DNA from 3 places in the Methylomonas sp. LWB genome. Region 3 is predicted to be linked to each of the others. Evidence: riboswitches for the same ligand, from Rfam matches in the RefSeq annotation. Region 3 holds a riboswitch; each other region holds the start of a gene.
The links. Region 3 has a riboswitch for cyclic di-GMP ahead of BJL95_RS02320 (hypothetical protein). Riboswitches for the same ligand answer to the same signal wherever they lie in the genome.

Region 1 (3,259 bases), on a different contig from region 3:
ACCACCTTCGAGAAATTGGGATTCGAACGGGCCACGATGGCGGACATTGCCGCTCTGGCGGGCGTATCGAAAGCAACTTTGTATAGCTACTTCAGTGCCAAAAACGAATTATTCGTGGAATTGATAGAAGCGTCCGCAGATCAACATTTGGATCAGATGCACTCGATCTACGTCGGCGAACAAACCAATTTCGATCCCGACGAAATTCGCTCGACCCTCGCCCTGCTTCAACCGTCGGAAGATGTAGCCTTCACCTTAAAGCGGCTTGGCGAGCGAATATTGAGCGTGTTTTTCACGCCGCAACGGCTAGCGTTAAAACGCATGATTGTTGCCGAATCCGGCAAGGGCCAAATCGGTCGTCTGTATTACGAACGCGGGCCGGGATTAGGCATGAAATATTTAGAGCAGTATTTTGGCGAAGTCATCGCGGCGGGTCGACTGCGCCCGGCCGATCCGAAGCTGGTGGCCGCGCATTTTCACGGTTTGCTGGAGTCGGAGATCTTCGAACCCTGGTTGCTGAATATCCTGCACGAACTGACGCCGGATTTGATCGAAGGCGTGGTCGAACGCGCCGTCGACGTTTTCATGAGAGCGTACGGCCCGGAGCGCGACCAAAATAACTAAGCATAGGGTCTCGGCGATTGGCACGGCCGCTTGTTGGTGGATGTAACGCGGGCGCTAAACATTCTTACGCTCCCAACCATAAATTCGCCTAGAGGCACTATCCGTCGGGCCGTCCGGCATTACCCGAGTCGTCTGGTTGTAGACCATTTTGGCGATATACGTCCTTTTGGATATAAACGCCTTGGCAATGGCGGCACGATCTTGCGTCGGGCGCCGTGGAAAGCCTCTCCGCTAACACCGCGCGAGACCCTTAAAATTTGGGTTAAGTTGGTTTGATTTGACAGGGTTGTGACATTTAGTTGAAGCAGGGGCCCATCAAATCAGAAATCTTCGAAAAGGTTTAAACGGAGGATAGCGCTAAAAAACAACCCCCTGGCCCAAATCCTGCTCAGGGGGAAGCATGGACGTGCTCTCGCAACGTTTACGCCGCTACTACAACAGTGGTCAATGTATGAATTTCAAGAACGATAGGAATAATTCTAATCTTGAATACCGCAAGCCTCATCGTGCGGCAATCTAGCGCTAAATCCACGCCGTATTCCATGAACGACTTAGGCGCTGATGCTGTTTTTGCGGCGGTTGATACCGAACAAACTCAACAAAGCGGTGCCAAACAACCATGCCGCGGCTGGCAGAGGTACCGCCGCGACCGGCGCGATGCTCAGATGACCTATAGTCGTGCTGAGTTTTGCTCCGGTAGCACCCAAAAAGCCCGAGTAGGAAAAGCCACCCGCTTGATGGGCCGGATCCGGCAAGAACTGCAGGTCGCCGTCAAGCATACCGGTCGTCGCCAGATTATCGACGACGTTTACCAGTTGGAATAAGGTGTTGTCCGGAAAGCCGGGTGAGTGGTCCACTAGGTTCCACGTACCGCCGATTTTTTGCAACGTCCAATCCTCGGACGACAGATAGGTTGACAGCGAAGGAGCGGTAAACCGGAAGGCGCCGCTAAGGCCGATAACCCCGACCGAGGAATTGCTGGTATCCATCGTCGTCGCCTGAATGGTGCCGGCGGTACCGAAACCACCGATGACGATCGTCGTCGTATTGGTGTTAATCGGTGCCTCGAAAGCACCGGTAAAGCCGCTAATCGCGGTTCCGCCGGCGAGAGAGCCGCTTATCATCGTGTTATTAAAGGACGAATCGAAAAAAGTCGTCGGAGCCCATCCTGAAGCGAGAAACGCCGAGTTCCAAACACCGTTTAGCGAGATGGTCGCTGTTCCTGAGACTAGGGCCGCGCTAGCGGTTTGCGGGGCCAGAGTCGCGGCGGCCAACATCATAGCCAATCCCGCGAGTTTAGTTTTGCGTATTGCGTTAATTTCCAAATTCATTTAATTACCTTGTTTCAAAAAAGAAGGGTTGAATGGATAAACTTCTCAACTGTGTGTGCGTCACTTGCTTTAACCCTCTTCAAGGCAAAAGCAGTCTTTCCCGGCATCCCTACCCGTGACACAGCAACCCGGCTATCTTGCCTACAAGACCCGTGGCTTTCCGGCCCTGCCTCGCGACAGGTTTGGCTAGCGCTCAAAATAGAGCACTTACTGGAAAGCAATAAAAAGACCAAAGAACAATCACTATAAATTTCATATACTTATTAAAAACCAAAAACCCCTGTTAATTCATTCGACCGTCGGCTCTACGGGATTTGACACAGTTCTAATTAATTGTTGCGGCATATGCCATAGTCCAAGCTGATTATCGATGAGCCTCAACAACTTAGAAGCCTCCGATAAGTCCGATGAAAGTATTAGTCCGACTGCAGGATCCTGACATTAAGAAGAACCCGATCCAATTTCAAAAAGGCTTCGATTTGATGGATTTTCTGAAGCTGTAAACTACCGATGCCCAGTACGCCGAAACCCTATTTCAGGCACGATGACCGCCGGTTTTCAATACCCAAGTTATGGTGGTTTGTAGTGGTCAAGACCCGCAAACTTTGTCAATGTACGGCCTGTCATCACCCAGCGCCACTGACCAACAGGGACGCTGTTTGAAGGTACCAAACGGCCTCTGACGGTGTGGCTTCTGGCGATCCAAGCCCAAAGATTCGCCGTGCCATCTAGCCGAGTGTTGGCATCGATTCAACCACCTATTCGATCTGCAAAGACTATGATGATCAGGTTTTTTTATCGCGGAGGCCAATACTCCGCCATGGCAGTCAGGGCGTTTGTTCAAATTGACCGAGGCTTATGAGTAATCAGAACGATATATATAGGACAATTACCATTGGCTCCTTGAACCGTACTGGTCATGGCCAGCTTCAAACCGACGGCGTTAAAAACGGAATTCACCTCGTATTCCTCGTTGGCCTTGGTGGGACATGCCTGGACATCATCAACATCAAAGCGGTGGTCGATGGGCGGATAAGCGCGACGAACGCGACGCGATCAAAGCACTCGCCTTCCCTGCCGATCTGCGGTTCCCGATTAGCGGCCAAATAGCTAGAACATGCGACGGTGAACCGAAATGCCGGGGTTTTTGAGGAAAATTCGACAGTAGACCGCGCAAAATAATGAGCTCACGGCCCGGACGACCGATAAAAAGCGCTTATGCGCAATCGGTGGCGTTTAGACGACTGGGAGCACGAATTCCGGTTAAATTTTTACTAGACGCTTATAAACATATTCAATTTCCT
Region 2 (3,259 bases), on a different contig from region 3:
ATGGTCATAGCCTTCGCCCAAACCCAGTTCGCCGCTCAAATCCAGCGAACCGTCGTGAATATCCAGCACGACATTGAACAAATTATAGGATTGGGAGCGAAACGACACATGATTGTACAAGGACCATGCGGAACGGCCGGATGCGCCATCCATATTGGCGGCGTCGTATTCCAGCGCGTAGTCGCCGGATAAAATGCGATTGAATTCTGATCCTGTATCGACCCGGAACCGAAACACGCCGGATAAACCAATGACGCCGGTAACGGTCGAGGCGAAATTGGCCGGATCGAATTCGATCGTGGTCGGTTTTGCGTGGCGCCCGGTCAGATTGGCGACATGCGTGCCGTTCACTGAAAACGTCAGGTTCTTAGCCGGAATTTCGGCGACGCCCGGCACGATATGATCTTCGAGAATTTGCGTGGCGGTGCGGCTATTCGCGGCCGGGGCGTCGAAAAATTCCTCCAAGTACATCGAAGGCGCGGCGGTCGCGTCAATCGCGATTGCGTCGGCGAGCGCGTCTCGATCGAGATTCACCACCATGGTACCGCCGGAAACCGTGGCGGCGGAAACAGGCGGCGATAACGCGGCCAGCAGTGCCGCGGCAACGAGCGCGCGCGACCCTATCATTTGAATATGCATAAATTTGCCAGAGGAAGTCATTTCCGTTGAGAGCCGATGCGCAAAATACCCGAACGACTTAGTCGTCCGGATATTCGGCCGGGTCAAGGTTGCCGGTTACGCGGCGATCGGTGCCGACTTGCGACGCCGCGATGCCAGCACGCCGAACAGACCGCTACCGAACAACCACGCGGCGGCCGGCAATGGAACGGCGGCGGGAACCGGCGAAATCAGACTGAAGGTGCCGGCCATGCCGGCGGAATTGGAACCGTCGCCACCGAATAAAAAGGCCGATGTGTTGGGCGACCACCAGAGCTCGCCGGTAAAGGCCAGGCTATCGCCGTCGGTGGTAATACTGATATTACGGGTGTCGAAGGTATTGGAAGCAAAACTGACGTTGTTGGTTAAGGTCCAACCGGTGTTGGTGCCGTTGTTTCGCGCGGCGATATAAGAGAATTTGTAGTCGCCGGACAGCAGCGTGCCGGTAAAGCTACCGCGCGTCATATACACGCCATCCAAACCGACCTGACCGCTCGCGGTCAAGCTGGAGGCGTTCAGCAGATGGTCTTGATCGGACGCCCAAGTCAACGTCGTCGCTTGATTACTGCGCCCGCTGCCGCCGATATAACCGGTCGGTATCCCGGTGCCCGCCAAACTGCTTGGATTCACGTCGTAACTTAATATGTTCGGCGCCGGATAGGTATTCGTCGGAGTCGCGACCATATCGTTCGCGGTCAAGGTGTCGGCCACCGCCTTATCGAAAAAATTGGCGACGTAGTAAGAGGTAATCGAACCTTCTCCCAAGTTCAAGCCGGCCAATAAGTCGTTTGGGTCGTTGAATGCGATATTGAACACACCGCCGTTCAAGGTACCGGCGTTGGCTAGATTGGTCGCCGCAAGCGCCGCCGCGGCAAACCAGGTTTTTCCTAACGTCATTTTTTTTGATCCATGAAATTGCATATTTAATTCCTATAGGCTTGAAAGATAGATTTTCGGTAGCCGATTCGAACGCTTCGAACCGACGCTTACTCTCGTTCGAGAGGCAACCCGGCTGTCTTGAACCAAGACCCAAGGCTTTCCGGCTCCGTCTTGCGGCGGATGTGGCAAATTTACCGTCGATACCGCACCTTAAACTCGGCTCGACTCTCGCGGCCTCTCCTGATCCGCTCTTGCCGGCACGCTGTCCAGATGCTGATTCCGAAAGTAATTTCCGGTGCGGCGAACAGACTCAAGCAGTTAGTGTGCCAGCCATACCTCGCTAAAACCGGGAAACGGTGACCGGCTGTCGGTGGCGCTATTGGAGTCCAGAACCGAGTCATCGCTGCTAAACTGGGGTACACAGAGAATCTGAACATCGTCGACTGCGGTCGACGGGGCGCATGAAAAGCAAACGGACAAACCCATTCGCCTATTTTTTGCTGAGTGATTTCACTCAATTAATCTCAACTATAGATAAGCTAAGTTATTGAAACAAAATTAAAATTAATATTCCTACCGCAAATGCCCAATGCACTTCGCGGCGTATAACATAATTTATTAAATTTAAGATTAATTGATGCCTAAAACCGGACTGACGCCGGAAAACATCGTTTCAGCGGGACCGGCGAAACGAGGGTGCCGCAAAGAGTGGGAAAGTTATTTGCCGTAAATCAAGGCTTGCGGCTGGCGTTCCAGCCCCTCGGCCAAGTCTTTGAGCGAACGCGAGGCGTTGCGCACTTCCAGCAAGGCCTGGTTCAACGGCGCATCGGCGTCGGCCAGCGTCTCGACCGCATTCAGCGTGTGCCGCGATTCCTGCAGAACCTGGGTCGCGGCGGTCAGGCTTTGTTCGGCGGCGCGCAACACCGGCAGCAATTCCCGGTTGAAATCCCGCAGCGTGGCGCGGGTGTCGGTTAGCGCGCCGTTGGCGTTGCTCAGCAAGGGTTCGGTTTGCCGGTTCAGCGTCGCCATCAACTTTTGGGTTTCCTGTAAGGACTTCGCCAAGGCGGTCATCGATTGCTTGGTGTTATCCGACTGCAACAGATTGCGGATTTCGGTCAAGGTATCGGACAGATTTTTCAGGGTTTCCTCGACCGGCAATTGCTTGGCCCGGTTGATGATTTCGTCGGCGGTGTTGCGGATTTCGTCGACCGTAGTCGGCACGCTGGGCAGTTCCGGCAAATTTTTATAATCCAGTTTGACCAGATTGATCGGCTTGTCGCTGTAGAAATTTAGATCGACATACAGCAAGCCGGTCAGCAAGCTCTGAGTCTCCAATCGCGCCTTCAAGCCGGCTTCTATCATCCGTTGCGCCGCTTCCTGTTGCTGCTTTTTGGTGTGGCCGTGGCTCTCTTCGCCCGAGGTGTTGCGCAGCAAGGCCGGGTCGATTTCAATGACCACCGGTTTGTAGATTCGGTCGGTGTCGGTTTCCATCACCAACGAAATCTCGCTAACGTTGCCGATCTGCACGCCCTGCAGCTTAACCGGCGCGCCGACGTTCAAGCCGTTCAAGGCCGAGTCGAAGAAGATCACGAAGCGATTTTTGTCCTTAAAATAATCGCCGCCGCCGAAAATCATCACGCCCATCGTCAACAAAGTCAGCGCACCGGTCAAAAACAAACCGATCGCCAATGGATTGGCTTGCTTGCTCACAGGCTACTCCGAA
Region 3 (3,259 bases):
TTGCGCCAGAAAGTATCCCGGCTGGGTCAACGAGCCGAAGTTGGAGAGCGCTAAAGCATCGCGGTCCAGATTCATCGTGAAGGTGCCTCCGGAATTCGCGTTTAACAACGCGGCATCGGCCTGCGTAACGAATCCGCCGGCGACCAGCGCGAAAACCGTCGAAACCGCGGTCAAGTATTTTGATGTTTCAAGGCGATGGCATGTCATCGAAACCTCCTGTTAACTGATATCCCGATCAAGCGGATCGGTTGCGAAAACCGCTCACGCCCATGCCGATTAAGCCGGTCATAAACATCCAGACGGCGGCCGGCAGCGGGACCACGGAGGTTTGAAAGCTGAAGGTACCGATGCGCGCATTAGCATTGCGGGCCGGACCGGCCCCAAGATGATCGAATCCCCAACCGTAACCCAACTCGCCGCTCAAAGACAGCACGTTTCCGTTGATCTCGGAAACCACGTTAAACAACTCGAAAGCCACCGCTTTAAAGCCGAGGGTGTTGTAAATGACCCAATCCGAACTTTCCGGCGTTTTTAGCGCTTCCGCGGGATTATAGGTCAGCGTCATGTCGCCCATTAATACCCGGTTAGTGGGTGGCGCGACATCCACTCGATAACGCAGGCCGCCGGCCAGTCCGATAGAGCCCGACGCAGTGCCGGTAATGTCGTTAGGGTCGAACGTGAAGGTAGTGGCGCTATTGTGCCGGCCTAACGGGTTGTCAGCCACATGCGCGCCATTGACGGTAAATTTCAATCCGGTGGCCGGAATTTCGTTCGCCGCGTAATCGGTCAGATCGACGGGCGTATTGTAATCGCGCAACTCTTCAAAGGTTTTTGAGGCCAGCGAAGCGTCGTAGTATTCCTCGACGTATATGGATGGCGCAGCGGTCCTATCTAGATCGATACCGTTCTCGAAAGCGTCTCGATCGATATTGATAATCAGCGAACCGCCGGATACGGTAGCGCCGTGCGCGGATGTCGCGGCAAGGGTTAACGACAGCACGATCAGGTATAGAAATTTCATGCGTATTCCTTGAAAAAAATTGGGTTTCTAATAAGTCGCTTACCGGCCAAGTTCGGGCTCTACCCCCCGACCGTTAACGGAAAGCAAAGCGCCCCGCAGCCTTTTGCGACGGAAGGGTGAGCGGTCTGGTAAGGCTTAGGCGGATAAGCCCGATTTACCTCTGGAGGCGCCTAACAGGCCGACCAATCCGCTCCCGAACAACCACACGCCGGCCGGCAGCGGCACTGCGGCGGGCGCCAGATTGAAGGTACCCACTTTGACCGATGTGCTGCCGTTAAACAGCAAATTCCAGGAGTAACCCAAAGTGGAAAGATACAAATCGCCGCTTAGCGATAATTCGCCATTACCGTTGACCGACTCGGTGGCATTCACCAAGCGGAACAAGGCTGGATCTTGCGCGGGGCTACTAAAACCGGCGCTGTAGGTAAAGATATTCCACGTCCCACTGGCTTTTTTCAGGTAAAAATCACCGGGGTTCAGGTAGGAGCCGCCACCGGCGGGTTCCATCCGAAATGCACCGCTCAAGCCGATTTGGCCTGCCGCTGTGTTGCTGGCATCCATCGTCGTGGCCTCCTGCTTTCTCGCGCCGTAGCTGATGGTGGTGCCATTGGCGTTCACCGGCAACGAAACGCTGAAGGTCTCGGTCTGACTGAGAGCAACACCGCCGGTCGTGTCCAGATCGATCGGCGTTGCGTTATAAGTCTCGTCCCAAAAATTGGCGATATACCAACCTTCGGAACCGCCAACGGCCGAGGTAAATGCGGAATTGTCGATGGTCATATTCGCGACGCCGCTAACGAGGGCCGCGTTGGCATCGCCTGCCGTTAACAGACCGCCGCCGAATACGCTGATTGCCAGAACGCCGGCATAGGCCGCTTTCAAACTGTGTTTGTTTAATAGGTTCATTGTTTTCCTTACAAAACGATCTAAGATTGATTTAATGGGCAAAATCCAGGTCCCGATACGGATGGAAGCGCGTCACATCCCATTGCAGAGCCCAAAGTTCGAAGGCAACCCGGCCGTCTTATTCCAAGACCCGTGGCTTTCCGGCTCCGCCTCGCGGCGGATGTGGCGAAATTGCCGCTTCCGTGCGGCATCGCCCGAATCCTTGAGCGAGGTTTTCCTAGATTTCCGGCGGCTTTTCCGAACGGCGCAAGATGCCGTCATTCGGCAGCCGCCAAGGCTCGAAACCCAACGATACTGGCTTAGAGAGAGCGCCGCGAAACGCAAACCCGCCGACATAAACCTATCGTCATTTCCCGAGTTGCTGATCTAACAGCAAAGACCAGGCCAACAAAAAAGCCATTGTTTTACAACGACTAACATTTTTACCGACGGCCAAACAAACCCAAACCACGTGATTTGCCTCAGCAACTGCGTGAAATCACCTATTCAAACGATTTGCCGGTATTTGTGACAACTCCACGTATCTCGAAACCTAAGCCGCGTCGAATCAACGGGCGGAATGCGCCAGCTCCCGGTGAGTCGCACGGACCTCCATGGATTGACCGACCCTCAATCTTCCACCCATTTAAACCGCAGCGCGGCGGTCGTTAAAAACAACAGCGTCATCATCGACAGGGTAATCAATGCCGGCGCTATCTCGGCCAATCCGGCGCCGTCGATCATCACCGCGCGCGCGGCTTGCAGCACGTGGGTTAGCGGGAAAATCAGCGTCAGGTTCTGCAACAGCGCGGGTGCGCCTTCCAGCGAAAACCAGACCCCGGACAGCAGTATCATCGGCAAGGTCAGCAAATTCAGGATGCCCAACGCCAACTCCTCGCTACCGGTCCGGCTCGCCATCAATAAGCCGAGACTGATCAAAGTTACCGAACCGAGTACCGCTATCAGCGCCAACAAGGCATAAGCCCCCTGCACTAAAAAGTCGAACAAGACGTTCATCGCGACAAATTGCAGCACGACCGCCAGCATCAACAGCCCCAGCCGGCTGACGACTTGTGCCGACAGGAACTCAAAAGCGTTGACCGGCGAGGCTTTCAAGCGTTTAAGCACGCCGCTTTTGCGATACCTGACGATGGTAAAGCCGACGCCGAACAAACTGCCGTGCATGATGTTGATGGCTAAAATGCCGGGCAAAACCCAATCGAGGTAGCGCACCCGCCGCCCGGAAACCACTTGCTTTTTCCAGGTGGCGGCTCGATCGCCAGCCAGCAGGACTTTTTCCAGCAGATAGCCCTGCCCGGAACTGTCGTTTATCCAATAGCCGTTTTCCGCCCC

Region 1: linked by a shared signal. The riboswitch ahead of BJL95_RS16750 (hypothetical protein) and the one ahead of BJL95_RS02320 (hypothetical protein) in region 3 are both predicted to bind cyclic di-GMP.
Region 2: linked by a shared signal. The riboswitch ahead of BJL95_RS17860 (PEP-CTERM sorting domain-containing protein) and the one ahead of BJL95_RS02320 (hypothetical protein) in region 3 are both predicted to bind cyclic di-GMP.

The regions. Positions count from the first base shown of each region.
Region 1 is NZ_MKMC01000045.1:97,014-100,272, forward strand. Features, by position in the region: gene BJL95_RS16745 (TetR/AcrR family transcriptional regulator) at 1-624, shown strand, start outside; gene BJL95_RS16750 (hypothetical protein) at 1,176-1,955, opposite strand; cyclic di-GMP riboswitch class I at 2,075-2,152, opposite strand.
Region 2 is NZ_MKMC01000045.1:362,063-365,321, forward strand. Features, by position in the region: gene BJL95_RS17855 (VPLPA-CTERM sorting domain-containing protein) at 1-627, opposite strand, end outside; gene BJL95_RS17860 (PEP-CTERM sorting domain-containing protein) at 736-1,554, opposite strand; cyclic di-GMP riboswitch class I at 1,657-1,733, opposite strand; gene BJL95_RS17865 (MlaD family protein) at 2,254-3,246, opposite strand; gene BJL95_RS17870 (ABC transporter ATP-binding protein) at 3,243-3,259, opposite strand, start outside.
Region 3 is NZ_MKMC01000005.1:25,964-29,222, forward strand. Features, by position in the region: gene BJL95_RS02310 (hypothetical protein) at 1-207, opposite strand, end outside; gene BJL95_RS02315 (VPLPA-CTERM sorting domain-containing protein) at 236-1,021, opposite strand; gene BJL95_RS02320 (hypothetical protein) at 1,157-1,927, opposite strand; cyclic di-GMP riboswitch class I at 2,028-2,104, opposite strand; gene BJL95_RS02325 (ABC transporter permease) at 2,537-3,259, opposite strand, start outside.